4 regions of the Pseudoalteromonas sp. CO342X genome follow, and region 3 is predicted to be linked to each of the others. Evidence: predicted binding sites of a transcription regulator. Region 3 holds the regulator's gene; each other region holds the start of a gene.
The links. Region 3 encodes FliA, which starts transcription of late flagellar genes. Its sites were predicted from a motif close to CTAAAGNTNNNNNNNNNNNNGCCGATA; they were not measured.
Positions count from the first base shown of each region.

Region 1 (7,511 bases), on a different contig from region 3:
TAACAGCCCAGTAAGCAATAATTGCCATGAAGACAATGTCTGAAAGGGCCCAATAGATATACCGATAAACTTTATCAGGATCAGCAGCCCTAATATAATCAGAATTCAGAATTCCCAAGACATAAAACAACGCAATTAGAGTTGCATATCTTAACGCTTTTATATCACGAACTGCGAGACATAAAATAACCGCGATAAAAGATACCCAAACGCTATGCTCAAAAAAGAAGAGCCTAACAGGCTCCCACGCGGACCACATAATTAATTACTTTGTTACACTTGGCTTTTTTTCAGCTTCATCATCGCCGCCAGAGCCGTTATCACCTGGTAATCTATAATTTTTAATGTTCATCATTTTATCCTTATCGAGAGTTTGTAGAGCAGCTAGAACTTTAGCGAATTCCCTGTAATTTGGCAATAAACTGTAATTAATTTTGCCTCACCTCAATAGGGTCTGACTCTTTAGGTTTACCCTGTAAAATCGAGATTTCAACACGCCTATTGCGGCGTCTATCAGCATCACTGTCATTGGGAACAAGCGGTCTGGTGTCTGCGTGACCAACCACGACCATTCTGTTCTTATCAAAACCACGAACGCGCTCCATCACAGTCGCAACAGCGACCGCTCTCGTCGCCGATAAATCCCAGTTATTGGAGTAAAGTTCGTTAGTGACTCTAAAATCGTCTGTGTGACCCGAGACAGTAATTTCACCGGGTACATCTTTGAGTAGTTCTGCAATTTCGGCAATCACTGGTTCAAATTTAGGTTGTAAAAACGCACTACCTGCGGGGAAAGAACCATTCTCTTGGATACGAATAATGATTTGCTGCCCTAGAGACTCAAGCTCAATCGCACCATCCATTATTTGCTTTTCTAGCTGCTGCGCAATCTTTTTAACAAGCTCATTAACTTGTTCTTGATCTGCGGATGCGATTGCTTGCGTTGACGCCATTTCTTGAGCTGTACTGGCTGACTCACCACCACGCTTATTGCCCCGCTGCTCTTGCCGACCACCCGCAGACGATTCATCACCGGCCTGAAACTCAAGCATCTGTTGCGTCATTTCTACGGTTTGCTGTTGGATAGTTTCAATTGGTGTTGGCTCTGGCTTACCAGGAGTAAATTCCATCGCGATAACACTGGTACCTTTTGGGATATCCTTTACTTCTATTTTGTTTTGCACACCAAAAGCAAACTTCATCGACCCGGCAATTTGCTTAAACTTCAGCACGTCCATTTCAGAAAATGCCAGTAGCAGTACAAAGAAGCACATCAGTAATGACATCAGATCAGCAAATGTCCCCATCCAGGCGGGAAGACCTGGAGGAGGACATTTACATTCTTTCTCATCTGACATGGTTATTCCTCAGCCTCAGCGCCACGTTTAGATTCAGGCAAATAATTTTTCAAAATGCCTTCAATAACTTTCGGGTTTTGGCCATCCTGAATGCCTAAGACAGCATCTAAGATGAGCCGCTGATTTCGCTCTTCTTCATCTTTACGAAGCTCAAGCTTAACCTGAATAGGGATCGCAACCACGTTAGCTAAAAACGCACCATACAAAGTTGTTAAAAGTGCAACAGCCATGGCTGGCCCGATTGCTTTTGGGTCGTCCATGTTAGACAACATAGCTACCAAGCCGATGAGTGTTCCGATCATCCCCATCGCAGGCGCAATATCCGCGAGGGATTTAAATAAACCCGCGCCTAGTTCATGTCTTGAAGACGTTAGGGAAATGTCTTTTTGCAGTGTGGCACGTACAACATCAGCGTCATGGCCATCGACTAACATATCAACGCCTTTACGCATAAACTGGTTGGGAATTTCGGCTTCTTCTAACGCTAAGAAACCACCTTTACGCGCAGAATCAGCAAGCTCAACGGCTTTTTCAATCAGCTCTTCAGGGGTTTCAATTTTAAACATGAAGGCCTTGCCGGCCACTTTACCAATGCCGAAAAATTGTCCAAGCGTAAAGTTAGACAATACGATAAAAATTGAACCACCAAATACGATAACGACGGAAGGCGTGTTATAGAACATAGCGATCTGGCCATCACTACTCAGTACCATCGACATTACAATCAAACCTATGGCACCCAGGATCCCTATTACCGTTGCTAAATCCACATGTCCTCCGGGGGAAGTTATTTGTGATAAATCACGCAGTTATTATTGTTTGAGTTATCGGCAAGTTTCTCTACAACTTAACACTATTATATTAAAAAGTGTTTAAAATGCGAGTTTATAGCAGATCTTGTAATGCCGATACTCCGTCAGATCAAAAAGTCTCTGGTTTTTTTGACCTTGGCGCGCAATCCCCCTAAAATTGCCACACTTTTACTTTACGGGTCAGTGTGACATATGGCAGTAAAAAAACCTGATAATTTGAGCTTTGAAGAGGCCATGCAAGAGTTGGAACAAATCGTTGCAGACATGGAAAACGGTAGCTTACCTCTGGATCAAGCACTTAAACAATTTGAGCGTGGGATAAAGCTCGCAAAAGCTTCAAACCAAAAACTTCAGCAAGCTGAGCAGCAGGTCGCTATTTTAATGGGCGAAGATGAGCAAGCGCAATTACAGCCATTTGAAAACGAAGCCTAATGTCAGCAAAATTACAAGAAAAACTCCTGTCTGCAAAGACTCGTGTAGAAACCACCGTTTTACACTATTTTGATAATGTGATTGATACTGAAGAAAATATCAAAGCCGCAACGCGCTACAGTATAGAAAATGGTGGTAAACGCTTGCGACCGTTTTTGGTGTACTGCACTGGTGAATTGTTTGGTGCGGCTCCAGAAGACTTAGACAAGGCCGCTGCAGCAATAGAGTGCGTGCATAGCTATTCGTTGGTGCACGATGATTTACCCGCGATGGATGATGATGAACTTAGGCGCGGCCGTCCAACCTGCCATATTCAATTCGATGAAGCGGCAGCTATCTTAGCTGGCGATGCCTTACAAACTCTGGCGTTTGAGCTGTTAAGTGAGCATCAATTCGCAGTAAGCCACCATGCGCAAATAAAAATGATTTCCGCGCTAGCTAAGGCATCGGGTCTACAAGGCATGGTTGGTGGCCAAGCACTTGATATAGCTGCTACTAATCGTTCAATTTCCATAGACGAACTTGAACGTATTCATAAGCTAAAAACAGGTGCACTGCTAAGCTGTGCTGTGGAGCTTGGGATCTTATGCGGCAACCCAGAGCTAGTTACCGAGCAAGCATGTAATGCAATACGCACTTATGGTCGTGCAATAGGCCTTGCATTCCAAGTCAGAGATGACATTCTTGATGTAGAAGGTGACACGGCAGTGCTTGGTAAGCCACAAGGCTCTGACATAGAACATAATAAGTCTACCTACCCTGCACTGTTAGGCTTAGAGCAAGCAAAAGAAAAAGCCGAACAGTTGATAGATGAAGCATTGGATGCGCTTACGAAAATAGATGGTGACACAGAAATACTTGCAGATTTAGCGAAATACATCATAGATCGAGAATATTAAGCTGACGTATAAAATAACTACGCCAAGCTAAGAAAATATTCACAAGTACTTTGTAAATACTGGCTAACATAATATTATGACCAGTTGGTGACGAATTTTAATAATTATGAAGTGAGCTGCGCGGGTAAGTACTCAGCAAAGACTCACTAGGACTCTGATAAATACCATGAAACTTGATAGTAGCAAGTATCCTTTACTCGCGTTAATTGACGACCCAAGTCAACTTCGTCAATTACCCCAGCATAAGTTATCTGTGTTAAGTGATGAATTACGAGAGTATTTGCTAAACTCAGTCTCTCAAAGCAGCGGTCACTTAGCTTCAGGTCTTGGCACGGTCGAACTGACCGTTGCATTGCATTACGTCTACAACACACCACAGGATAGATTGGTGTGGGACGTAGGCCATCAGGCTTACCCCCATAAGATCCTAACGGGCCGCCGTGACCAGATGCATACAATTCGCCAGAAAGATGGGCTACACCCTTTCCCATATCGAGAGGAAAGCCAATACGATACCTTTAGTGTTGGTCACTCAAGCACCTCAATTTCTGCAGCGCTCGCAATGGCTATTGCCGCTGAAAGAGAAGCAATTGGCCGTAAAACTGTTGCTATTATTGGTGATGGCGCAATGACTGCTGGTATGGCGTTTGAAGCCATGAACCACGCGGGAGATGTTAATCCGGACATGCTCGTGATCTTGAACGACAATGAAATGTCTATCTCAGAAAACGTTGGCGCACTTACAAACCATTTCGCTAAGATCCTCTCTGGTAGCTTCTATACCAATATTCGTGAAGGCAGTAAAAAGCTGTTAGCTGGTGTACCGCCAGTTAAAGAACTTGCTGGCCGAATGGAAGAACACTTAAAAGGGATGATAATCCCAGGTACTTTCTTTGAAGAGCTTGGCTTTAACTATATTGGCCCAATCGATGGACATGATGTTGGCACCCTAGTTGATACGCTGCGTAATATGCGTAACCTTAAGGGGCCACAGTTATTGCATGTTAAAACGCAAAAAGGGAAAGGCTATAAGCCTGCAGAGGCGGATCCTATTGGCTATCATGGCGTACCAAAGTTTGATCCAACCGTGCACAGCTTACCCAAATCAAAACCCAGTGCACCGACCTTTTCAAAAGTATTTGGTGACTGGCTCTGTGATATGGCCGCACAAGATAACAAGCTGATGGCTATAACACCTGCAATGCGTGAAGGCTCTGGCATGGTGCGCTTCTCTAAAGAGTACCCAGCTCAGTATTTTGACGTTGCGATTGCTGAGCAACATGCTGTTACGCTTGGTGCAGGCTTTGCCTGTGAGGGCTTGAATCCTATTGTTGCTATTTATTCAAGCTTTTTACAACGTGCTTATGACCAATTAATTCATGATGTTGCACTACAAAATCTGCCGGTACTTTTTGCGATTGACCGCGCAGGTGTCGTTGGTGCCGATGGTGAAACACACCAAGGGGCTTATGATCTAAGCTTTTTGCGCTGCATTCCTAATATGGTGATAATGGCACCAAGCGACCTCAATGAGTGTCGCCAAATGCTCTATACCGGTCACCGCCTAGATAGGCCAGCTGCGGTAAGATACCCTAGGGGCAGTGCGGGAAGCGCAGAGATTAGTGCAGAAATGAGCGAACTGGAAATTGGTAAGGGCAAGGTAGTAAGAGAAGGTGAAAAGCTGGCTATTTTAAGCTTTGGTACATTGCTTGAAAACGCTCAAGCCGTTGCCGCAGAGCTAAATGCTACACTAGTTGATATGCGCTTTGTAAAACCTTTAGATACCGCACTTATCGAAGAGCTAGTGGTAACTCACGAGCGCTTTGTAACACTTGAAGACAACGCAATTGCTGGTGGTGCAGGTTCAGCTGTGAGCGAATATTTTTTAGCCCAAGGCCATCTAAAGCCAATCAAACTACTCGGCCTACCTGATGAGTTTATTAAACATGGTTCGCAATCCGAGATCCACGCCGAACTGGGTTTAAGCAGCGAAGGAATAAGTCAGCAAATTAAGGCTTGGCTAAATCCACAGTCTTGACTTTGAGCAGTTCTAAAAAGGCTTCCATTTGGAAGCCTTTTTTATGCTCTGCCTCTCGTCCTGCAATACGTTGACAGTTTAAGAGTGTGGATGAGCTTTACCTCATCCACACTCTTACTTCCGCAAGTCCATTACTTTGCAAAAGTTGTAGCTGAGACTCTATGTTCGCGCTTTGCTCAAATTCGAATGCATCCAATTGATCGTCAAAGATGATTGTCGCAGCACCATCACCGCCACGTTGTTTGACCTGATGTAATGCGATATCAGCGAGATTCACAGATGATTCCCAACCAATGACCTTACCGCCTAGTAGTGGCAATGGATAATATGACCACCCCATCGACACCGTCAGTTTAGTCGTTTTACCGTTCGGTAAGCGGTAATCCGTTTCAGCAATCGCCTTACATAAGTCACTGACATACTCTTCGATATAGTCTCTGCTAAAGTCACGTAGTAGTAATAGGAATTCATCACCACTCCAACGGACAACATAATCAGAACCTTGTGTCCGTGTATTGAGTAACGTCGCTAATTGCTGCAAACAACTATCACCGCCAATTGGACCATAAGAATCATTAATTTTGCTAAAATCATCAATGTTCATGATCATCAATACCAAACTCTTATTTTGAGCCTGTAATGACTGTGCATTACGCTGATAATGCTCGACATCTTTTGGTAACTGATCAAAGAGGAAGCGACGACTACGTAGCCCCGTCAATTCATCTGAGTGACTTACAAGTTTAAGCTGAGTATTGACCTGATTAAGCTTTTCGTTGGCTTTTCTGAGCTCTGTCGTACGCTCTGCTATCAACGCTTCTAGCGCGGCTTGCTTTCTTCTTTCTTGTGCTCTAAATACCCAGAAAATGAGATAGAACATAAAGATAAACGCACAAGTGATAAACAGCCTAAAGTAAATCGTCTCATCGAAACGGCGCGGTAACGTAATGGATAAGTTAAGCACCTTCGCCTGCTCCCAATCTTGCCCTTGACGCTTAACTTCTAAAACAAAGGTGAAGTTGCCTGGTGGTAAATTGGTATAAATTGCTTCGCGGCGTGACTGAGCATCACGCCATTGCGTATCGTGCCCTTCTAGCTTGTATCTAAATTCAATGCTATGCGGCGCATAAAAATCGATTGCAGTATAATTAATGGTTAAATCACGCTCAGATGTATCAAGCTGGATCACTTGATTTAATGATTCTGTACTAAATACTCTATCGTGGGTAGACAATGACTCTAGCTTTGGCAATAAGTCCCCACCACCAAAAAGCTGGACATTTTTAGGGATTTCAACAACGCCTTGTAAGCTGGGGTAAAAAATAGCTGACTCGGTTTCAACCACGGCATCATGCCCAAGTCCTGAACAACATTGGCTTGGTCTGCCATCAAGCTGCCTATCAAATGGGCTTATTACTTGTTCAACTTGCAAACTCTCTATAACGTGACCGAATTGCGCAACGGGCATGCGATATACCCCTTTCATTGTGCTCACCCAGATGAGCTGATTGCTCTTGTCATAATGCAGCGAAAATATCGATCCGTAAGGCAATCCATTTGAAGCATCAAGCTGGTACCAATCACCGTCTGAGGTACGATAGAATAACCCATCGTTGAGAGAACCAACTAAAGTCGTCACGGTATCCAAATGCAAAATACTGGTGATATAAGCGGTATCCAACGACGTTTGAGAACCAATTTTTTCGATCCCCTTATCATTGTAACGATAAGCCCCTTTATTTGTACCAATGAAGCCGTATCTAGGGAAGTCTTCAACAAAAGTGACGAATTGGCTACCGAGAAAGGCATTATAGGCGAACGGCGTTATCCCCTTGTAATCAAGACGATACAAGCCCCTGCCAGTACCAAACCACATCCCCCCACGATTTGAAGGGCTGAGAGAAAATACCGGATTTTGCCTGAGCTCACGCTCACTTAACTTTTGCAGTGTGCCATCTTCATAGATAAGCGC
Region 1 is NZ_SGPH01000010.1:306,422-313,932, reverse strand. Features, by position in the region: gene EXT47_RS03410 (hypothetical protein) at 1-259, opposite strand, end outside; gene EXT47_RS03405 (flagellar motor protein MotB) at 429-1,358, opposite strand; gene pomA (flagellar motor protein PomA) at 1,361-2,128, opposite strand; gene xseB (exodeoxyribonuclease VII small subunit) at 2,363-2,602, shown strand; gene ispA ((2E,6E)-farnesyl diphosphate synthase) at 2,602-3,501, shown strand; gene dxs (1-deoxy-D-xylulose-5-phosphate synthase) at 3,668-5,539, shown strand; gene EXT47_RS03380 (ligand-binding sensor domain-containing diguanylate cyclase) at 5,637-7,511, opposite strand, start outside.
Region 1: pomA (flagellar motor protein PomA) is a predicted target of FliA. The motif match lies at 2,184-2,210, and genes of this name have one in related genera.

Region 2 (7,511 bases), on a different contig from region 3:
GAACGAAAGAATCAAGGTTAAAAACATACCGTCTGAAGTAAAAATTCAAAAGCCAATAGGTGGCACTGAAGGGAAATCGCTCAATAGCTCTACGCCCGATCGTTTTAATCCTCGTAATCGCATATATGTCCGGGCGGTGTCTGGCCTACATCAACTGCTAAGAAGGCGTATCGGCTTTATTGGTATGTTGGCATTTATGGCTTTACCTTGGTTAAATTTTCACGGCCATCAAGCGGTGTTGTTCGATATTTTTGAGCAGAAGTTTAATATTTTTGGCATGACACTATGGCCACAAGATCTGACTATCTTTGCTTTTATTCTGATGATAGCGGCATTTGCTCTGTTCTTGGTGACCACCTTCTATGGCCGAGTATGGTGCGGCTACACCTGCCCGCAAACCGTTTGGACGTTTATCTTTATTTGGTTTGAAGAAAAGTTTGAAGGAACGGCAAACCAACGGAAAAAGCTAGATCAGAGAGCGATGGATTTTGACAAGTTTTGGCGAAAAACGGCAAAACATGGTAGCTGGATACTCTTTTCACTGTATACCGCAATCACTTTTGTTGGTTACTTTACCCCAATCCGCTCGTTGATCCCTGATTTACTTACTTTTTCTGCAGGATTTTATTCCGTCATTAGCATTATCGTGTTTACCATTTGTACTTATGGTAATGCCGGTTGGATGAGGGAAATCATGTGTTTACACATCTGTCCTTACTCTCGTTTCCAATCAGCCATGTTTGATAAGGACACATTTACCGTCGCCTATGATAGCGAACGAGGTGAAAGTCGAGGTCCTCGAGGACGCAAGCAAGATCCAAAAGCGCTAGGGCTTGGAGATTGTATCGATTGCAACCTGTGCGTTCAGGTGTGTCCTACCGGTATCGATATTCGTAATGGCTTGCAATATGAATGCATCAACTGTGGTGCGTGTATTGATGCCTGCGATGGTGTTATGGATAAGATGAACTACCCGCGCGGATTGATTGCTTACACTACAGAGCGCAATTTAGAATCATCCAGCGAAAAGACCAAACCAGTACGTGGTAAATTAATCGGTTATTTAATGATTCTGGTCGTTATCACTGGTGCATTAGTTGCGAACATTGCGATGCGTAAGCCGATGGATCTTGATATTATTCGGGATAGAAATCAGCTTTATCGTGTCAATATTGAGGGATTGGTAGAAAATACCTATACCTTGAAAGTGATAAACAAAGCGCAAGTTGAGCAGAAATTTTCTATTGCAATAACAGGTCTAAGTAATTATCAGGTGATCGGTAAGCAAGAGGTGCACTTAGCAGCAGGCACGACATTAGATGTGCCACTCTCTGTTGTGATTGATCCATATGATTTGAAAAAGCCAGTCACTGAATTTGAGTTTGTGCTTATTAACCAAGACGATCCTGAAGAACGGCTGGCGCAGCCGACCAATTTCTTCAAAGGAAGATAACAAGGTAAAAGCGAGGTATAAAACCTCGCTTTTTTATAAACATTATGAACGATTTTAGTTTTAACGCGTTGACACCGGATCTAATTTTAGATGCGATTGAGGCACTTGAGATATATCCGACAACGGGATTATTGGCCTTAAACAGCTATGAAAACCGTGTTTATCAATTTGGTGCTGAGGACGGCAAGCGTTATGTGGTGAAGTTTTACCGCCCAGCGCGTTGGACGGATGAACAAATTCTAGAAGAGCATGAATTCGCACTGGCAGCGAAAGAAGCTGAAGTGCCTGTTGTAGCACCTTTACTTATTGCTGGGCGTAGTCTGCATTTTTATGAAGGTTATCGCTATACGTTGTTTCCAAGCGTTGGTGGACGCCAGTTCGAGCTCGATAATCTAGATCACTTAGAAATTTTAGGTCGCTACCTAGGGCGCTTGCATTGTCTGTCGGCTGAGCGAGCATTCGAGCATAGACCACAGCTCAATACCCAGCGTTTTTTGGTTGATGCGCAACAAACACTGCTAAAAAGCCAGTTAGTGCCTAGTCATCTACACACTCCATTTGTTACTATTCTTGAGCAAGTTATTAACAAAGCAACCTCAAAGTATCAAGTTGCCAAAACACTTCGGCTTCATGGGGATTGTCATGCTGGAAATCTATTGTGGTCTAGAGATCAATTGATGTTGGTGGATCTTGACGATTGTCAGCAAGGCCCTGCAATACAAGACTTGTGGATGATGTTAAATGGCGACCGCAACGAGCAATTGGTACAGTTAGACACCCTGCTTATGGGTTACGAAGAATTTATGCCGTTTGATTCAAAAGAGCTTGCGTTAATTGAGCCGCTACGTGCCATGAGAATGGTGAATTATATGGCTTGGTTGGCACAGCGCTGGCAGGATCCTGCATTCGAGCGGAACTTTTCTTGGTTTGCGACAGACAAATACTGGGAACAACAGATCCTAGCGTTAAAAGAGCAATTTGCTGCATTAGATGAACCAAGTTTGAGCCTATTTCCTTAAAATTAGAGAGAGTAACATGCTAAAAAAATTAAAAATCGCACTTATTGCATTACTTTTGCCCATTGCTGCGATGGCTTCAGACTTTACCGAAGGTGAACACTACACAACCTTAACAACCGAACAGAGTAACTCAGAGAAAGTTACTGAGTTTTTCTCTTTTTACTGTCCTCACTGTTTCCGCTTTGAGCCAATTGCAAAAGCGATTGAAAAGAACTTACCTGAGGGGGCGTACTTTGAAAAAAGCCATGTGAACTTCCTGCGAGGCGTTCCTACAGAAACGCAGAGCAACCTAAGCTATGCCTATATTATTGCTGATCAAGCAGGCAAAGCGGATGTGATTGCCGAGAAGATTTTTAATGCTATTCATGTTGAAAGAAACAAACTGTTAGACATTAAAGATTTGAAAACGCTAATGGAGTTAAATGGGATTTCTGCTGAAAAGTTTGATCAGGCTGTAACGAGCATGCCAGTAGTGAGTGCGGAAAATAACATGCTTAAAGCACAAGAAAAGTTTTCTGAAGCGGGTGCGCTTACAGGCGTTCCAACTTTTATCGTAAACGACAAATACAGAATCGAAATGAAAGGTATCAAGAGTCAAGAGCAGCTTGATGAATTGATCGCATATCTATTAAAAAAATAAGGACTGGAGAAAGTTAGTATGTTGAAAGTATTAAAAGGCTTAGCGGTTGCACTAATGCTTCCTCTTCTTGCTCAGGCTGCGCCATTTGAAGAAGGTGTACATTATGAAGTTATTGCTGAGCGTGGCACGAAAAAGCCTGAGGTAATGGAGTATTTTTCTTTTTATTGTCCAGCCTGTAACGCAATGGAAAATTTAATCGTTGACGTTAAACCAAAGTTGGACGAGGGCGTTAAGTTTAAAAAAAGCCATATAGATTTTGTTGGTCCAAGAGAGCCTGAGATCCAACAGGTGTTGGCACAAGCACTTGCAACTGCTGAAGTGCTGCCACAAAAAGACAAGATAGTTGCAGCCATGTTTAATCATATCCATGGCAAGCGTGCAAAAATCAATGAACTTGCTGATGTAAAAGATATCTTTATTGCGCAAGGTGTTGAAGAAGAGAAGTTTGATAAACTTTATGCCAGTTTCTCTGTTCGTACTAAAGCTTCAAAAATGCAACGTATGCAGAAGACTCTTTCTGATAAAGGCGCGCTAACAGGGGTACCAATGTTCGTGGTGAACGGTAAATACAAGCTATTACTTCGTGAGTCTGGTACGACTAAGCCTGAGCAAATTGCTGCTTTGGTGAATTATTTAGCAAAGAAATAAAATCTAATTTGTATTAGACTAGCCCTGCAATTATTGCGGGGCTTTTTTATGTTTAAAATTTTAGTTTCTAGCTGTTTATTGGGCTATCCGGTGAGGTATGACGCCTCTTCACAAAGCCTTCAAGACAATACATTACAGTATTGGCGGCAAAAAAATTGGGTCTTACCGCTATGCCCCGAAGTATCTGGTGGTTTACCAACACCTCGCCCATCGGCTGAAATAGCAGATGGTAAAGTTTTGAGTAAACAAGGGGATGATTTTACCACCGCGTTTGAACTCGGTGCTAAAAAAGCGCTAGCGGCTTGCCTTCAGCACGATATAAAGTTTGCGTTGTTAAAAGAGTCCAGTCCGTCTTGCGGCAGCAATCTGATTTACGATGGTAGTCATACCGGTAAAAAAATAGTAGGGCAGGGGCTGACTGCGTCTTTATTACAGCAATCCGGTATTCAAGTATTTAGCGAAACTCAGCTGCCAGCACTTATCACAGCGATGGCAGCCAGTCGTTAATCGTTAGAGATCACTTTCTCACTAAGTAAACGCCAGATTCAATATGATGGGTATAAGGGAACTGATCGAAAATCGCCATACGTGCGATTTTATGTGTTTCACATAACAAGGCTAAGTCACGCTCTAACGTGTCTGGATTACATGAGATATAAATAATGTTGTCGTAGTTGCTGACTAAGCGACAAGTCAATTCATCCATGCCAGCACGAGGCGGGTCGACAAGGATCGTTTGGCAATCATAGGACTGTAAATCAATACCATCTAATCGAGAAAACTTCTGCCCTTTCATGGCTTGTGTAAACTCTTCACTCGACATGCGAATAATATCTAAGTTATCGACTTTATTTGCTGCAATATTAAATTGTGCAGACTTTACTGATGATTTAGAGATCTCAGTAGCCAGCACTTTATTGAATGAGCCTGCCAATGCGATTGAAAAGTTACCGTTACCACAATAAAGCTCTAATAGGTCGTTGCTTAGCGGTTCACTAATGGACTGCGCCCAAGCTAGCATTTTCTGATTCACTTCCGCATTCGGTTGCGTAAAGCTGTTCTCAACCTGCTGATAAATATATTCTTTACCGTTAACGCTTAGTTTTTCAGTTACATAGTCGTTGCCAAACACAACCTTTTGTTTTCTAGCACGACCGATAAAATCAACTTTATAGGTTTGTTGCAATTCGGCTCTTAATGTCTGCATGGCAGTTTGCCACGCTTCATCTAACTGCTTGTGATAAAGTAAGCTGATCAGTATTTCACCGCTCAGCGTCGTGAGATAGTCGATCTGAAACAGTTTACGACGCAATATCTCGTTGCCTTTCAGCTGATGTATCATCACCTGCATCATTTCATTGACAAGCGGCGCACCAGGATCAAAGCTATCAACACGGATCTTTTCTTTTGTTTGCTGGTCAAACATGATGTGAAACAGATCTTCACCCTCATGCCATACTCTAAATTCACAGCGCTGGCGGTAATGGCGAGTTGCAGATTCATACACTTCAAGTGCAGGTGCATCAAACTGTGCAAATTGTGTTGTGATACGCTCAGCTTTATCTGCTAACTGTTGCTCGTATGCTGAATCATCAATTTTTATTACTGCCATGCTAAAACCATCTATGTTGAATTAAGAGGCGCTATTTTAGGGAGCGTTGCTAATTTGTCCAGTCTAGCATCACTGATGCGTCTGGTTTGCTGTTTTTTTAATCATTATACTTTAGCTTTGCGCAAATATGCCGATAATCTAACTAATATATTGGAGGGCATACCATGAAAATCGGGCAATTAAATCAGTTGCTCAATCCAGCGATGCAGCATAAGCCTGGAAAGAGCAAAGGGATAGGACCAAATATCCAAATTAATTCGGACAGCTATGCGGGGAATAAATCTAAGCTAGCAGCTAAAATTCTTGATGATAAGCTTGCAGAAGCGTTGGGGATTGAGAAGCCGACACAAGATAAAAAAGACAAGCCACTATTTGATTTTGAATCTATTGTCAAAAATGTACTCGATTTTGTTCAGGGTGCAGTGAAGAAAGCCAAAGTCGACGGCAAAAATGATGACGAATTGAAATCTATGCTAGATGGGGCACGTAAGGGCGTGCTACAGGGTATTAATGAAGCCAGCGAAGAGTTAAAAGGCATGGGCGCTTTCAATTCCGACATCGAAGATGGTATTGAAAAATCACGAGAAGGGATTTTTAAAGGTTTAGATGATTTTGAAAAAGAATTGTTTGAAGAAAAGTCGCCAAAGGCATTAGCGATCAGTGCCGCACAGTTTGCGAGCCTCTCTAATCAGGCTGAATATGCATTTACTACAGCTGAAGGGGATGAAGTCGTTATTTCATTCTCCGATGCGTATGCTCAGGGGGCCGCTGCGAGTGTCGCGCAAAAAGGTAATGATTATGGCATGGCATATGGCACTAAGTCCTCTCATGAGGTTAGTTTCTCAATTAAGGTAAATGGTGAGCTGAACGAAGAGGAGCAGCAGGCAATTAACGATATGATGGAAGATATCCGTAATGTCAGTGATTCTTTTTTCGGTGGTGAATACGATGAAGCTTTCGATTTGGCAAAGTCGCTTAGCTTAAACTCAGATCAGATCACTAATTTCACGATGGATCTAAGACAAAGTAAAACGTCTGCTGCGATTGCTCAATATCAGCAAGGCAATCCAATGAAAGAGTTAGAGAAGGCATTTATGCCACTCAATAAGCAGTTAGCAGATGTGCAAGAGCAAGCTAAGGGACTCAATGCCGATAATGAGTTGCCAAACCTGCTTGCTTGGATGAATGAAGGTCAGTCGAGACTAAATGAGTTTTTGGATTATGCTAGTAGCTTTTTTAGTAAACTGAATGAACTAAATAAAGAGCAAGTAGAGCAAAAACAAACAAGCTAAGCCAGTTTATTTTCGCGAGGACTCATGGCAAACTTCATACTTCATTGATTTGAGGTATGAAGTTTGTCGCATATTTTGGTTTTCGATTCGGGGATCGGTGGCACCAGTGTGCTGTCGCACTTAAAGGCATGTTTGCAGGGGGTTTCATTTAGTTATGTTATGGACAATGCTTTTCTCCCATATGGCCTTCAGCCTCAAGAGCTAATCAAATCACGTGTCAAGGGACTTATTCGTTGGCAACAGCAATACTTGGACAATGTTGATCTCATCGTCATTGCATGTAATACCGCTTCAACATACGCATTAGAAGAAGCCAGAAAACATACCCAGATACCAATTATAGGTGTGGTTCCTGCTGTTAAGCCTGCTGCATCTAGTTCAAAGACCAAGCACATCGCACTATTAGCAACACCGGCAACGTCAAATAATGCATATACGCATAAGCTCATCATGGATTTTACCTCAGGTTGTAAAGTTGAAACTTTGCATTCAACGGAGCTTGTAAGGATCGCTGAGCACTTTTATTGGCATAATGAGTTGGATAAAGAGGCACTGTGCGCGGAAATAGCTCGGCTTAACATTCCAGCCACTGTTGATAGGCTAGTGTTGGGGTGTACACATTTTCCTTTGATAGCTCACGATATCAAGAATTGCTTACAGAAGCATGTTGAGCTGGTTGATTCAGGCAAAGCAATAGCCAACCGTGCAGTGTCATTGTTGGGAAGTCAAATAGTAGTAGGAGAAAAGGTGCCGAGTGCATCGGAAGTGTGTTTCTATGCAACGGCACCAGTAATGGATAGTAAAGAAGTAATCTCTATAATTAATTTAAATAAAGATTAATTAAGCG
Region 2 is NZ_SGPH01000007.1:51,297-58,807, forward strand. Features, by position in the region: gene ccoG (cytochrome c oxidase accessory protein CcoG) at 1-1,453, shown strand, start outside; gene EXT47_RS01685 (serine/threonine protein kinase) at 1,498-2,472, shown strand; gene EXT47_RS01690 (thiol:disulfide interchange protein DsbA/DsbL) at 2,489-3,112, shown strand; gene EXT47_RS01695 (thiol:disulfide interchange protein DsbA/DsbL) at 3,131-3,760, shown strand; gene EXT47_RS01700 (DUF523 domain-containing protein) at 3,809-4,267, shown strand; gene trmA (tRNA (uridine(54)-C5)-methyltransferase TrmA) at 4,278-5,372, opposite strand; gene EXT47_RS01710 (DUF5610 domain-containing protein) at 5,537-6,664, shown strand; gene murI (glutamate racemase) at 6,728-7,504, shown strand; gene EXT47_RS01720 (RNA-binding protein) at 7,505-7,511, opposite strand, start outside.
Region 2: EXT47_RS01710 (DUF5610 domain-containing protein) is a predicted target of FliA. The motif match lies at 5,482-5,508, and genes of this name have one in related genera.

Region 3 (7,511 bases):
CTTCGGTATCGGACAGTCGGCTTGCTTGATCGGAGTCAATAACGCCTTTATTTATAGCAATCTTTTTGAGCTTTTCAGGGTCCATACCGGCACCATCATCTCGAATCGTGAGAAGAATGTGATCTCCCTCTTGAGATGCTGACAATGTGACTGTACCCATTCTTGGTTTGCCCGACGCTTCGCGTACGTCAGGCATTTCAATGCCATGATCTACTGAGTTTCTCACTAAGTGGACCAATGGATCTGCAAGCGCTTCAACCAAATTTTTATCTAAATCCGTCTCTTCGCCCTGTAAAACTAGGTTGATTTCTTTTTTCAAGCTGCGAGCAAGGTCTCTCACTACTCGAGGAAAGCGACCAAATACCTTTTTGATTGGCTGCATCCGCGTTTTCATCACGGCGCCCTGCAAATCAGCAGTGACTACATCAAGGTTCGAAATAGCTTTACCCATGCTTTCGCTGTTGGTGTTATTCGCTAAGCTAACCAAACGGTTACGAACCAATACTAATTCGCCAACCATATTCATGATTTCATCAAGACGTTTAGTATCAACTCGGACCGTGGTCTCAGCTTGTGCCGCAGGTTTCTTCGCAGCGGCTGGTGTGGAAGCTTTTGCAGCCTCGGGCTCTTTTTGCGGTGCTGGTGCTGGAGTCGCAGGCTTAGCTTCAACTTTGGGCGCAGGCTTTGGTGCAGGTTTCGGCGCCGGCGCGGCTTTAACAGGCTCTGGTTGCGCAGGTTTAGTCTCTGAAACCTCTACTGGCGATTCATCGACCGCTTTAGGTGCACTGCCTTTACCATGAAGCTCGTCCAACAAAGCTTCAAACTCATCGTCGGTAATTTCTTCGTCGCCAGTAGACCCACTTGGGGCTGCTGGTGAGGTTGATTTAGCCTTAGGTTCACTCGCTTCTGGGGCAACAGCATCTTCTGCATTTGGTGCTCCACCGAATTTACCAACACCATGAAGTTCATCTAAGAGGTTATCGAATTCGTCATCGGTGATATCACCATCATCTGCGGTTGATACAGCTTCAGGTTTAGTTGCCGGAGCAACAGCAGGCGCATTACCCGAACCGTGTAATTCATCTAAAAGATTTTCAAATTCTTCTTCTGTTATCTCATCGATGCTGGAGCCGCTATCATCGCCTGAACCAACATCGGCGTCGAATAAAATATCATCAGCACTTAAATCTGGCACCACAGGTTCTGGCTCAGAAGTAGGTTCGTCAATCACTTCACTGACTTCGTCTTCAGATGCAGGCTGGCTAAGTTTGTGGAGTGTTTCAAGCAACACAGGGTCGGCCGCTTCTGGTTCCTCACGGTTTTGAATACAAGCGAACATTTCGTTGATCGTATCCAAAGATTGCAAAATAACATCCATCAGTTCGGAAGTTACTTTTCGTTGCCCTTGTCGTAGTACATCAAACACGTTCTCCGCACCGTGACAGGCATCGACCAGTTCGGTCATACCTAGGAAGCCAGCCCCACCTTTTACGGTATGGAAGCCACGGAAAATCGCATTGAGAAGTTCTTTATCTTCAGGATTATTTTCTAGTTCAACAAGCTGTTCAGATAACAGTTCTAATATTTCGCCTGCTTCAACAAGAAAGTCCTGCAAGATATCTTCATCGACTTCAAAGCTCATACACACTCTCCAACTAGAAGCCTAAACTAGATAGCAAGTCATCGACTTCGTCTTGACCAGAAACCACGTCATCTCGCGATTCAGCGTCAATAATTGGACCTTCAGGTCCAGACAATTCATCACTGATAGTCTCGGTTGTTTTTATTTCGTTTTCATTCGCTTTCACAGCAGTTGAAGGCGCTTCATCTGAAGTACCAAAAACAGTCAGGAGGTGAATGAGACTATCTTCTACTTCTCTCACAAGCTCAATGACGCGCCGAATAACCTGCCCAGTCAAATCCTGATAGTCCTGAGCCATCAGCACATTCGTCATTAAACCTTGTAATTCGTCTGTACGTGTCTTTGAAGTCTGCATAAAGCTGTCGAGATCATGACACAGAGATTTAAACTCACCGAGTTGAATGTCTCTGCTCATCAATCGATCCCAAGTGGGCTTTATTTGCGCTAACTCATCCGCTAGGTTCTGCGCAAGAGGTAAGCTTTCTTCGACCGCGTCCATCGTTTTGTTAGCAGCGCTTTCTGTCATTTCCATAACATAATTAAGACGCTGCTTGGCGTCAGGAATAGCCTCTGTCGTGAGATCTGCGAGGCGAGTATCCAGCTCAAAGTTCTTCAAGGACTCGTGTAATTGGCGAGTCAGCTTTCCGACTTCTGCAAATAACTCCGATTGCTCTTTGTTAGCAGCTTCTAAAATCAGCTGGTCAGCTTTTTCTTGTTCACCTTGCTCTAGAAGCTCAACAAGTTGCTTAGCTTGTTCAAGTGTAATTTGAGGCGCAGCATTTACAGACATAGGCCATATCCCCTTGCTGTTAGCCTAGTCGCTCAAATACTTTTTCAAGCTTAGTTTTGAGCGTACCTGCAGTAAACGGTTTAACAATATATCCGTTCACCCCAGCTTGCGCTGCTGCAACAATTTGTTCTTTTTTCGCTTCTGCGGTAACCATCAACACTGGAATGTGCTTAAGCTTTTCATCTGCGCGTATTGCACGAAGCAAATCAATACCTTGCATGCCCGGCATATTCCAATCAGTTACTACAAAGTCAAACTCCTGATTTTGTAGCATCGGAAGTGCTGTACTACCATCATCAGCTTCTTGAACATTGGTAAAGCCTAAATCTCTTAATAGGTTTTTGATTATTCTTCTCATAGTAGAGAAATCATCAACCACGAGAATCTTCATGTTCTTATCCAAAACTTCCTCCAGTGAGGTTCGAACCCAACTATTTTATGTACTCTAATTTATCCAGTCATTGATTTTAGCTTTAAGCTTTATCATTGCCTGACCGTGAATTTGGCTTACTCGAGATTCACTGACATCAAGGATGGCACCAATCTCTTTTAAATTCATTTCGTCGTTATAGTAAAGTGATAAAACCAGAGCATCCCTTTCGGGTAACGCTTTGATAGCATTTACTAAAGACTCGTTAAAACGTTCATTTTTAACGTTATTAAACGGTTTGTCTAGCGCAAAATCGCTGTTTGCTGGGGTTATCACGTCTTCATCAACCCCAAGATCCTCAATACCGATGACTTTACTTGCATTTACATCATGTAAAATATGATGGTACTCATCTAGAGATATATCAAGTTTTTCAGCGATTTCAGTGTCTTTTGGTTCTCGACCAAGGAGAGATTCTAACTCGGAGATAGCTTCTGCAACCATTCTGCTATTTTTGTGAACAGAACGAGGCGCCCAATCACCACGACGGATTTCATCCAGCATTGCGCCTCGAATACGGATCCCCGCAAAGGTTTCGAAACTAGCGCCTTTAGTTGCATCGAAATTTTTAGATGCTTCAATCAATCCAATCATACCTGACTGGATCAGATCGTCGAGTTGCACACTTGCCGGAAGTCGAGCAATCAGGTGGCATGCCACTTTTTTGACAAGTGGAGCATGCCGTTCAACCACCTTATGAATGTGGTCTGAAGTTTGATATCCCGCAGCTCTATTGACCGGAGAAGCCATAATCACCCGTTTACAAGTTGTTCAATGAAAAATTCTAGATGACCAGAAGGTTGATGCGGAATTGGCCATTTAACTGCCTTAGCAGCTAGTCCCTTAATCGCAATCGCCGCAGGGGAACTCGGAAATAAATCCACGATAGCTCTTTGTCTGCGAGAAGATTTACGCATGTTTTCGTCAAACGGTACGGTGGCCACTAATTCCAGTGCTACATCAAGAAAACGGTCTGTAACTTTTGAAAGTTTAGCAAATAATTCTTGCCCTTCACGCATACTGCGGACCATGTTGGCAACAATTTTAAAACGATAGACACCATGCTCTCTGCTCAAAACTTTGATCAACGCGTAAGCATCTGTAATGGAAGTCGGTTCATCACACACCACAACCATCACATCTTGTGCAGCTCGAGAGAAGCTCAGAACCATATCTGAGATACCAGCTGCGGTATCAACAATTAAGACATCAAATTGCGTGTTAAGCTCGCTAAATGCACGAATAAGTCCTGCATGCTCTGCGGGAGTCAGCTCTACCATACTTTGAGAGCCTGAGGTCGCCGGTACAATTTTAATTCCAGCGGGACCTTCTACGAGAATCTCATCTAGTTCACATTCACCCGACAACACGTGCGACAGATTTTTTTCTACCCTTAGACCTAACATCACATCACAGTTTGCCAAGCCCAAGTCCGCATCTAAAACGAGAACTCGCTGTCCTTGTTGGCCCATAGCGATGGCAGTATTGAGCGAGACGTTGGTTTTACCCACCCCACCTTTTCCACCGGTCACGGCTATTACTTTTACACCCTGGTTGCTATTTTGACTCATTCTACGCAGGCCACTTGCTTGATCTAAAACTGTGTTAATCATACATTCCTACTGACTCTGACGCTACAGGTACACGTCGAGAGTGCTGTGCTTTTATTCTTTTTAAATACAATTGCTCAGCCTTTTTTACTAGCTTTTGAGCATTTGCTACGCGAATGTCTTCTGGCACTCGCTGACCGTTGGTAAGATACCCTATTGGCAAGCGATTTTGAATCGCTATGCTAATTATCTCACCTAAACTTAGACTTTCATCAAGTTTTGTGAAAATACAGCCACTTAAATTTACTTTTTTGAAGTGTCTTACTGTTTCTTGTAACACATTCATCTGTGCTGTCGCACTTAATACTAAATAGCTGCGAATATCTACTCTCGCGCTACGCATAAGTGTATTTAACTGTTCAGTTAAGCGCAAATCTCTTTGACTCATTCCCGCCGTATCTATTAATACTAGACGCTTATTGCGTAAATGATAAAGCACTTCTGCAAGTTCATTTGCATCTTTAACTTGCTTAACCGGACAACCAATAATTCTACCATAGGTAGCTAACTGCTCGTAAGCGCCTATTCTGTAGGTATCAGTCGTTATTAACGCCACTTTATCTGCACCGTATTTTTGTGCACCTAATGCCGCTAATTTTGCAACCGTTGTGGTTTTACCAACACCAGTTGGACCCACCATCGCAAATACGCCACCTTGACGAAGAATATCATTGTTAGTGGTGTGCATTTGGTTGATCACCATATTTAACAATGCATTCCAGGCTTCTTTACGAGAAACATCATCAGGGATAAAGCATGCCATTTGCTCAGCAACATCTTTGTCTATGCCCATTCCTTCCAAACGATCTACAAGACACGCACGGGTTGGATCGCGACGAGCCATTTCTTGTTTCATTAGACCAGATACTTGATGTTCAAGTAATTGACGAATAGCGTTCATTTCTTCACGCATTGCACTCATTTCGTCAGGCTTGGCATTTAACTCCGGTAAATCATCACCAAAACCGTTGTCTAACTCATCCGACTCGCCCCACTGCTGTGGCTGCTCAAATGCATCATCATCAAAGTCAAAAGATTGGCGACGAGCTTGCTGTGGCTTCGCTTGATGCGTCGGTGCAGCAGTTTGTGTTTTACGTTGGCTGCTTAACATTTGCTCTGTATCAATCCCCGACTGGGAGAACATAGAAGCAAGTTCTGGTGAGCGCGGGCGCGGTGCCTGACGCTCGAGCAATGCCGCTAAGCTATCGGCAACTTGCGCTTGTTTTGCTGGCTGTGCTTGGCGAGGCTCTGGACGGACAAAGCGGGTCGGAGCCTCATTTGAGGCAGTCGCACGGGCAGTGGGAGCTTGCTTAACTGGTGCAGCAGCACGGTCATTATCAACTGCTGCGACGATTTCAACACCATCTGCTAACTTTTTGTTAGACATAATGACAGCATCTGCACCAAGCTCTTCTTTTACTTCATTTAAAGCCGTACGCATATCTTTTGCGAAGAAACGTTTAATTTTCATGTTACAGCCCCTTTATCCTCTATTGTCCAACCGAGCTCACTATCTTAATTTGTCTTTCTTCCGGCACTTCTTGATATGACATCACTCTAAGACCTGGAATTGTATGTTTAACAAATCGAGATAACACACTTCTTAACATACCTGAGGTTAATAAGATGGACGGTTCCCCTAGCATTTCTTGGTTGTGATGTGCTTCTCTTAATGATTCTTGAAGCCTCTCAGCCAAGCCAGGTTCAATACCTGCCCCCTCATCACCTGCGTTCTGAAGTGACTGATGCAACATCTGTTCCAACTCAGGCGCCAATGTTATGACAGGAATTTCTTCTTCGCTTCCAACGGCATCTTGAACAATCAATCTACGTAATGAAATTCTTACCGCAGCCGTTAATACATCAGGGTCTTGGCTACGTGGTCCGTACTCAACTAAAGTTTGTACAATCGAGCGCATATCTCGAATTGCAACGCCCTCATTAAGCAGATTTTGTAGCACTTTTACCACGGTAGTGAGCGGTAAAATATCAGGTACTAAGCCTTCTACTAATCTAGGGTGACTTTTCGCAAGCATATCTAATAGATTTTGTACCTCTTCATGACCAAGTAATAGTGACGCATTATTCGTTAATAATTGACTGATATGTGTTGCCACCACAGTTGCAGCATCTACTACTGTATAGCCAAGTGAATGCGCCTCATCTTTTTGGTCTGGCTTAATCCATACTGCATCTAGGCCAAATGCAGGATCTTTAGTCTCTATGCCTTTAATCGGCCCAAACACCTGCCCTGGGTTAATTGCGAGCTCATCGCCATGCTTCAACTCACCGGTTCCTGAGCCAACTCCCATTAAAGTAATATTGTATGCATTTGGATCTAATTCTAGGTTATCGCGGATATGTACCGGCGGTACTAAAAAGCCCAGTTCCTGAGATAGCTTTTTACGCACCCCTTTAATACGACTGAGAAGCTCCCCGCCTTGGGCTTGGTCAACTAGAGGAATTAGGCGATAACCTACCTCTAAACCAATCACATCAACAGGTTGTACATCATCCCAACCAAGCTCTTTTTGATCTTGTTGATGGCCTCCTTTGGCGGCAGGCCCTTTGGCAGCTTGTTCCGCCTTTTCGATCTCCGCCTTTTTCTTTTGCTGACTTGTGTAATAGGCTATATAGCCAAGTAATACGCCTAATCCTAAGAAGGCAACATGTGGCATGCCTGGAACGAGTCCCATGGTGATCAAAATGCCTGACGCGATAGCCAGCGACTTTTCATTACCCAGTTGGTTTTTAAACTGATCGCCCATGTTGTGCGATTCATTTTGACGCGTTACGACAATTGCAGTGCCAATTGAGAGTAAAAGAGAAGGAATTTGCGCGACCAGACCGTCACCGATTGTCAGCATGGTATATACTTCCATCGCGTGACCAAAGCTTAAATCATGCTGGATCATCCCAACGAAAAGGCCACCTATTATATTAATGGCAAGGATCACGATACCTGCAATAGCATCACCTTTAACGAATTTACTTGCACCGTCCATTGAACCGTAAAAGTCAGCTTCTCGAGTCACTTCT
Region 3 is NZ_SGPH01000020.1:164,731-172,241, forward strand. Features, by position in the region: gene EXT47_RS10930 (chemotaxis protein CheA) at 1-1,642, opposite strand, end outside; gene EXT47_RS10935 (protein phosphatase CheZ) at 1,656-2,432, opposite strand; gene cheY (chemotaxis response regulator CheY) at 2,452-2,835, opposite strand; gene EXT47_RS10945 (RNA polymerase sigma factor FliA) at 2,878-3,612, opposite strand; gene EXT47_RS10950 (MinD/ParA family protein) at 3,615-4,475, opposite strand; gene flhF (flagellar biosynthesis protein FlhF) at 4,468-5,943, opposite strand; gene flhA (flagellar biosynthesis protein FlhA) at 5,963-7,511, opposite strand, start outside.

Region 4 (7,511 bases), on a different contig from region 3:
GAAGTCTAAGGCATCCTGTTTACAGTATTACAAACAGGCCCATACATCAGCAGTAGGTATATATGCTTCAACTTTCGCAGCAACAACAAATTGAATTACAGCAAAAATTGAGCAACGATGGCTTTGCACGGATTGAAAATATTCTAGACGATACAAACGCTCAACAACTACATGAGTGTCTCTGTAACCTAGACTACCAGCTCGCACTGTTTCATAACGGGGCAGCAAAATCAGTCAAAGACAGTGATATTCTTGCCTTAACACCGCAAGAGCAGCAAGCCTTGCTTGAAGATATACATAGCTATGCATCACGTGGGGTTGGTTTTATGTATGGCCGCCACTCCATAGAATCGACGAGCCCTGAGGCTCTGAAAAAACTCTACAATAACCTCAATAGTAGCGCTGTACAGTCCTGCTTTTCCGCTATCTCTGGACAGAACATAATCCGTACCTCTGCCCAAGCAACACGATTTATTGGTGGTCAGTATTTAACTCGACATAATGACATTGTTGAAGCTGAGGGCCGGGTTTATGCCTATGTACTCAGCCTAAGCAAAAGTTGGCACCCTGACTGGGGCGGGCTACTGCAGTTTTTTGAACGTGATGGCACACCCACTAAAAGTTATGCACCTAAGTTCAATTCACTGGTGGTGTTTGATGTAAGTAAAATTCATTCTGTGACTTACGTCGCACCATTTGCAAAAGCGCCGCGACTTTCTGTAACGGGGTGGTTTAGAACAATAGACACGTAAGCTCAACCCGTGTCTATTGTTCTAGGTGTCTATTTTATTAATATTTTTCGCTTATCTTTTCAATGGTTAAGATCAGCGCAAGGCCTGCAATGGCAAGCGCAATACATGCCAGCGTATTTGGGTCTTGACCGTATAGCGTACTATATTGCGCTGGCAAAATATTGGCCTGACTCAATGGCTTTTCGATACCACTGGAATTCACGTAAGTCGTAAGCACTTGTTTCCAAGGCCACAATAAATTAAGCGAGCCAAGTAAAAAGCCAGCTAGTAGCGAAAACGTTACTTGTTGATAGTGCGCCAATAGCCAGCTGAGTAGGCGCGAAAACGACATTAACCCCACAATACAACCTAGTAAGAATAGACTCACTAAGCCAAGTTCAAGCTGGTTCACCGCACTGAGTACATGGCCATACATACCCAATAACAGTAGAATAAAGCTCCCTGAGATCCCAGGTAAGATCATCGCGCAAATGGCAATAGCACCGGAGATAAAAAACATCCAATGAGATGCTTGTGCTTCAGCTGGTGAAAGGGAAGTAATAGCAAAGGCCACGACAGCACCAACTGCGCAGGCAATAATATTTTGGCCGTTCCAATGAGAGACCTGTTTTGCAACATAAATAAAAGAAGCGACGATAAGACCAAAGAAAAATGACCATACCAGTGTTTGGTGTGCTTCCAATAAATAAGTGATCACCTTCGCCAAAGACGCTGCACTGATGAGCAAACCAGAAAATACCGCCAGTAAAAAGCTACCATCAATGTACTGCCAAGTTGCTTTTAGGCCGTCACGGCGCAGTGTACTCAAAGCCTGTAAGTTCACACTTTTAATGGCATTTAAAAAACGTGCATAGATACCGGTAATAAAAGCAATGGTGCCGCCGGAAACGCCAGGGACAACATCCGCAGCCCCCATTCCGGCACCTTTTAAAAACATAAAGAGATAGTCTCGTTTGCTATCTTTATACTGCACAAATTTCTCCTTTCATTTCCACTGCCGAGCAGTTTAACTTAAAACGCTAAAAAATAGCGACAGCTAAAGCTTTCGCTTAACTGGTCGATAACCAATTATGATATTTTACGCGCTTGTACCATGATCATCAGAACGCTTTTATTACTTGTTACGGCTTTACCCGCGACGACTTTTGCAGCAGAACATATTGATGCAGCACCGCTTGGTTCTCTTTATCAGCAAGACGCTAATCGCTTCTACGAGCCATCGCAACTGATAAAGCTGGAAAGCGAAAACAAAAGCTTTTATGTATTTCATCAAGAATATATGGCAGCTGCTCGTGAAGGCATCGTGATCTTATTACCAGACATGCAAACTCCGCCCCTCAATAACAGCGGCATAAGCTTTCTTGCAAAACGCTTAAGCGATGATGGCTACGACACCTATACCCTTACTCCGCCAGACCTTTCTTATGCACCGAGTCTACTAGAGCAAGACATCGCGCTCCCCGATGCTGAAAAACCGGCTCAGCAAACGCTTGCCCCCATTTCAGAATCTAATCTCGACGAATATAAAATGGCCTTGATCAGCCGCTTTGAGGTGCTTTATAACACCCTGTCCATGACTCAAACAGAAAAGTTGGTGGTTGTCGCATTTGGTAATAGCGCAGGTTTATTCGGTGAGCACTTAGCCACCCTACCCAATCTACGTATCGATGCCTTTGCCGTTGTAAGCCCACAACTACCTAATGCAACGCGGCAAAAGCACTTGGCATCCAACCTTTCTTTGATAAGCCCTGCTTTACTGGATGTTTACTACAGTTTTGACAATCCTATTGTGGTCGACAATACGCCAGACAGAGCCCGCTGGGCGAGAAAAAACAGTAAATTTGATTATCGCCAACGGGAGCTTTTTGGAGAAAAAACCGATCCACTCCAACATCAAAGGCTCAGAAAGGAGTTACTCGGTTTTTTACGCGTCTTATAGTGTTTCAAGTTAGCTCTTTTTTAAATATTCATAGGCAGACTGAATATCTTGGCTTTTGCGCTTTGCCACTTCCATCATATGCTTAGGTAATCCCTGAGACACCAATTTGTCAGGGTGATGCTGCGACATTAGTTTGCGGTAAGCTTTTTTGATTTCACGCTCATTCGCCCCTTCACTCAATCCCAGTACAGCCAATGCTTTAGCACGGTTTAAACCGTTATCTTGTGGTGCTGGTTGACGGCCGCCCTGTTGCTGGTGTTGATGTTGCGATCTCCCCGACGCCTGAGAGCGACGAAACTCAAATTCTGCTTGGTAGCGCTTTAGCAGGAACAAAAAGTGTGTTTCTGCGAAACCTAAATACTTGCTCACCTGTTTAAGTAAGGCCTTCTCCGCATCAGACACATGACCATCACAAAATGCCATTTGAATTTGAATCTCTAAAAACAGCTGCCTCAAGTCATAGCGTCTAGCAAAAGCTTCTTTAAAATCGGTAACCGCTTCTTTTATCGAAAAGTCGCTGCTTTTTCCCGCAGTAAACGCATGTTGCGCTTCTTTTCGCTCTTCACCCTGCAAGCCCATTTCGCTCATAAACGCAGACGCAGCTTGAATGTGGATTTCACTGACTCGACCATTAGACTTGGCGATATGTCCCATCACAGAAAAACAGCTGGAAAAGAACAAGGCTTGGCGCTCATGCAGATCTTCACCTTTCATGAAACCTTGAAAGCCACCGACTTTATCAAAATCCTGACGCAAACTTTTATCAAATAAATGGCCGAGATAAAAACCTAAAATAGCGCCTAACCAACGACCAAATAAAAAGCCGAAAATTGTGCCTAATAATTTACCCCACATCGCTATACCCTAACTTTTCGTTGATCATTTTTAGTCGCTCTGGCGTGCCAATGTCGTCCCATGCGCCCAAATACAGTTCAGTAGAAACTTTATGCTGCTCAAGCCCACTGCGCAGCAACGGCCCTAGCTTTATAAAGCCAGCCCCAAGCTCGGCAAAAAAACTTTGGTGATATTTACCAATGCCGGACAAGGTATACTTTTGCTGATTGAGCGGCTGATGGGCAAGGCAAAAATCGCCTTCAGGATTATGCTTGGGATTTTCTACCAACACAATGTGCGCCTCGCAATGGCCCTCAGCTATGCTGCCGAGCTGTAACTGCATTAGGCTGCTGACATCATAGTCCGTAAAAATATCGCCATTGAGTACAATAAAGCTGTCATCCTGTTCACATAACATCGGCAATGCTTGAATTATTCCACCTGCAGTTTCTAATCCGCCTTCAGGCTCATCGCTGTACTCAATATTGACACCGAAGTGAATGCCATTGCCGAAATAGTCTTTTATCACCTGACCTTGCCATGCAAGATTTATCACAATATCGCAGATCCCAGCCGCTTTTAAACGCTCGATATGATGCTCAAGTAGTGGTTTTCCTGCGACGTTAAGCATAGGTTTTGGTTGGTTCGCGGTCAGTGGCATCATGCGTTTACCACGACCAGCAGATAAAATTATCGCTTTCATTGTTACTTCTATTTAGTGCCTAATTTGGCCTGCGCTTGAGGCATTATGTCATTCTCCAGCCAGCTTGCAAGCCACTGAAATTCTTTATACTTATTCGCCACTTCAACAAGATAGCGTAAGGTTGGCAAAATATTTTCTAAGTACCCGCCTTTGCCGTCTCGCTGCAATAGGCGAGTAAAAATCCCGGCAGCTTTAAGGTGCCTTTGCATCCCCGTTAAGTCAAAGTAATGTTGGTAGGTGCTAAAATCCATATCGCCTAATAAATTTGCCGCTTTTAAGCAATCAAAGCTATGTTGCTGAAGCTCAGTAAACTCATGTGCATCAAGGCGAGTATAACAATCCCGCAACAAAGAAACCGCATCATAGGTGACAGGTCCTTGTACCGCATCCTGATAATCAATGAGATACCACTGAGACTGATGACATATCAGGTTGCGACTATGAAAGTCTCGATGCATCGTAACCTGCGGCTGGCAAGTCATCGCATCAACGAGTTTCAACTTCACATTATGCCACTGCACTTGTTGATATTCGGTGGGTGTTAAACCAAGCCATTTTGTTACAAGCCACTCGTAAAAGATATTAAGTTCCATATCAACGAAATCAGCATCATAGGGCTTCATCCATTCACTCTTTGGTGTTTTGGCTATTTCTGGAATAAGCGCTATCAGCGCACGATAGTCCTCTAGCCGAGAAGGCAATGCCAACCTATCGGCCAAATGCTCAGAACCCAAGTCTTGTAACAGTAACAGCCCTTGCTCTTCATTACTCGCAAGGATTTGTGGCACATTGAGGCCTTGCTCTGCAAACACCGTATTTAAACCGATAAAAGGGGCATTATCGAGTTTATCGACTGGTGTTTCCATTAAGATCCACGACATCGTTTGTCGCTTAACGCGATAATAACGGCGGAAACTGGCATCCGAGGTGATAGCCTCACACGTAAAATCGTCGCTATGTATTGCTTGCTGTATAAACTCGACGCGCTGGTTTTGACTATTCATGGATTAACTATTACACCTTCTACTTGTAAATATTTAAATGCTACTGTATTTCCGACAGTTTTCATTTATCATGATGAGCTTATTATTAAATGCTCAGCTAATAGGTTATTAAATGCGCAAAATTTGGGGCTTGGCTGTATTATCCGCGATTCACTCTACAGCTTTTGCTAATACGAACATTGTCGCCGCACAATGTAAAGACTATATGCAGCCAGAAAACTGGAAGCCGTTAGCCTCGCTGCCCAAAAATGCCATTGATATCGTTGCCGATGACTTAGAACTACAAGGTACTGATAGCGCTGAGTTTTCGGGTAATGTGGTGATTAACACTGAAACCATGAGCTTAGAAGCTAGACGTGCGCTAATCGATAAAAAAGAAGGCCTGCTCAGCGCTTCTGGACCACTACTCTATCGTGACCAATTTACCAAAGTTCACAGCAATGGGCTATTCGCGGATTTAAATGCTAACACCGTGAGCTTGCTTGGTGCTGAATATGAATTAACAGACCAGCAGGGCCGCGGTGGTGCAGAGAAATTGCATGCCTCTGGCAGCAAAATTTCACTCGACAACTCCAGCTTTACCACGTGTCCTGCTGATGACCCATTTTGGAGTATCGAGGCAAGCAGCATTGTACTTTCTCGAGAAGACGGTTGGGGTGAGACCTATAATACGGTGTTCAAAATTATGGACACGCCCATTATCTATTTACCCTATTTTACATTTCCAATCGACGATAGACGAAAATCTGGCCTGCTGACGCCGACAATTTCCAGCTCAAATAAATTTGGCTTGGAGCTGATCACCCCTTATTATCTCAATCTAGCCCCCAACTACGACGCGACCTTAACGCCAAGATATATGGCCAATAAAGGATTTCAGCTTATTACCGAGTTCAGGTATTTAACTGAACAACATCAAGGTAAAATTGGGGTGGAATATCTCAGTAAGGATGATTCCGAGCCGCAGCTAGACGATCGCTATCTTGTGCATTGGCAACAAAAAAGCTATTTAAGTGATAAATGGCGCGCATTTGTTGATGTCACAAATGTCAGTGACGATAACTATCTCACTGACTTAACATCCGAATACGCCAATGAAACTGACACTCAGTTATATCGCACCGGCAGTCTAAGTTACCTTGGTGAAGACTGGTTAGTCGACTTAAAGTTGCAAGATTTTGAAGTGTTGGGCGATCACAGAGAATCCTACACTGCACTACCGCAAATTAGCTTCCGTACACGTGACAGTTATGAACTTGTCGGCCTTGATTGGGACTTTGAAGGTGAGTTTGCCTATTTTCAAAATGATGCTTTGCCAATCTCAGAGGCGTCGCGATTACACCTAGAACCTCGCGTGTCTTTTTCACGCAGCGACTACGCTTGGTCATTTACTTCAGAAGCACGCCTACTTCACACGCGTTATGAACAAAATATCGATGTGCCTGATACAGAGTATGAGGAGTCTGTCACGCGTACATTGCCAAGTTTACGGGTACATGGACAACTGAATTTTGAACGCAGTACCGAGTTCTTTTTTGAACAAGGTACACAAACGCTTGAGCCACAAATTCAGTACCTTTACACACCACACAGAGAGCAAAGCCAAATTGGCTGGTACGATACGGCTAAGTTACAAGATGACTTTATTGGTCTGTTTAGAGCACGCCGTTACTCAGGTTATGACCGTATTGCAGAAGCCAATCAATTCACCGTGGGTGCAACCACGCGTGTATTCGATAGCAGTAATGTCGAACGCTTTAACTTCAGTGCAGGTCAGATCATTTATCTTGAGTCATCTGTAAAGCCTTCTGAACAGCTATTTACTGATGATACCAACTATAATGCACTATTTGCCGCTGAATCCATGTTACATTGGCATAAGCGCTGGTACCTCTCAGGTGGGGTGCAATACGATGTGGATAGCAAAGAGTTAGTGCAGTCTCACTTTACCTTGGACTATAAAGGAGACGACAAGCAGTTAGTGCAATTGAACCATCGTTATGTTAATGATGTCTCAGACTATGAAATTGACCAAGTCGGTCTCTTTACAAGTTTACCAATTGACGATAACTGGCAATTTGTAGCAAGCTATCACCGAGATATGACGGCAAATAGAAGTGTTGAATCCTTTGTTGGTGTTCAATACCAGTCTTGTTGTTGGGCTATTCAGGTGACTGCGAATCGTCAAATTGAAACAAACTTAAACCAAACACTTACAAATGATGAAGCAGTGTTTGATTCTGGCTTCAGCCTGAAATTTGTCCTTACAGGGCTTGGAA
Region 4 is NZ_SGPH01000010.1:118,570-126,080, reverse strand. Features, by position in the region: gene EXT47_RS02565 (2OG-Fe(II) oxygenase family protein) at 63-752, shown strand; gene EXT47_RS02560 (DUF368 domain-containing protein) at 790-1,725, opposite strand; gene EXT47_RS02555 (DUF3530 family protein) at 1,846-2,691, shown strand; gene djlA (co-chaperone DjlA) at 2,701-3,546, opposite strand; gene murU (N-acetylmuramate alpha-1-phosphate uridylyltransferase MurU) at 3,536-4,228, opposite strand; gene EXT47_RS02540 (aminoglycoside phosphotransferase family protein) at 4,237-5,232, opposite strand; gene lptD (LPS assembly protein LptD) at 5,345-7,511, shown strand, end outside.
Region 4: EXT47_RS02555 (DUF3530 family protein) is a predicted target of FliA. The motif match lies at 1,789-1,815, and genes of this name have one in related genera.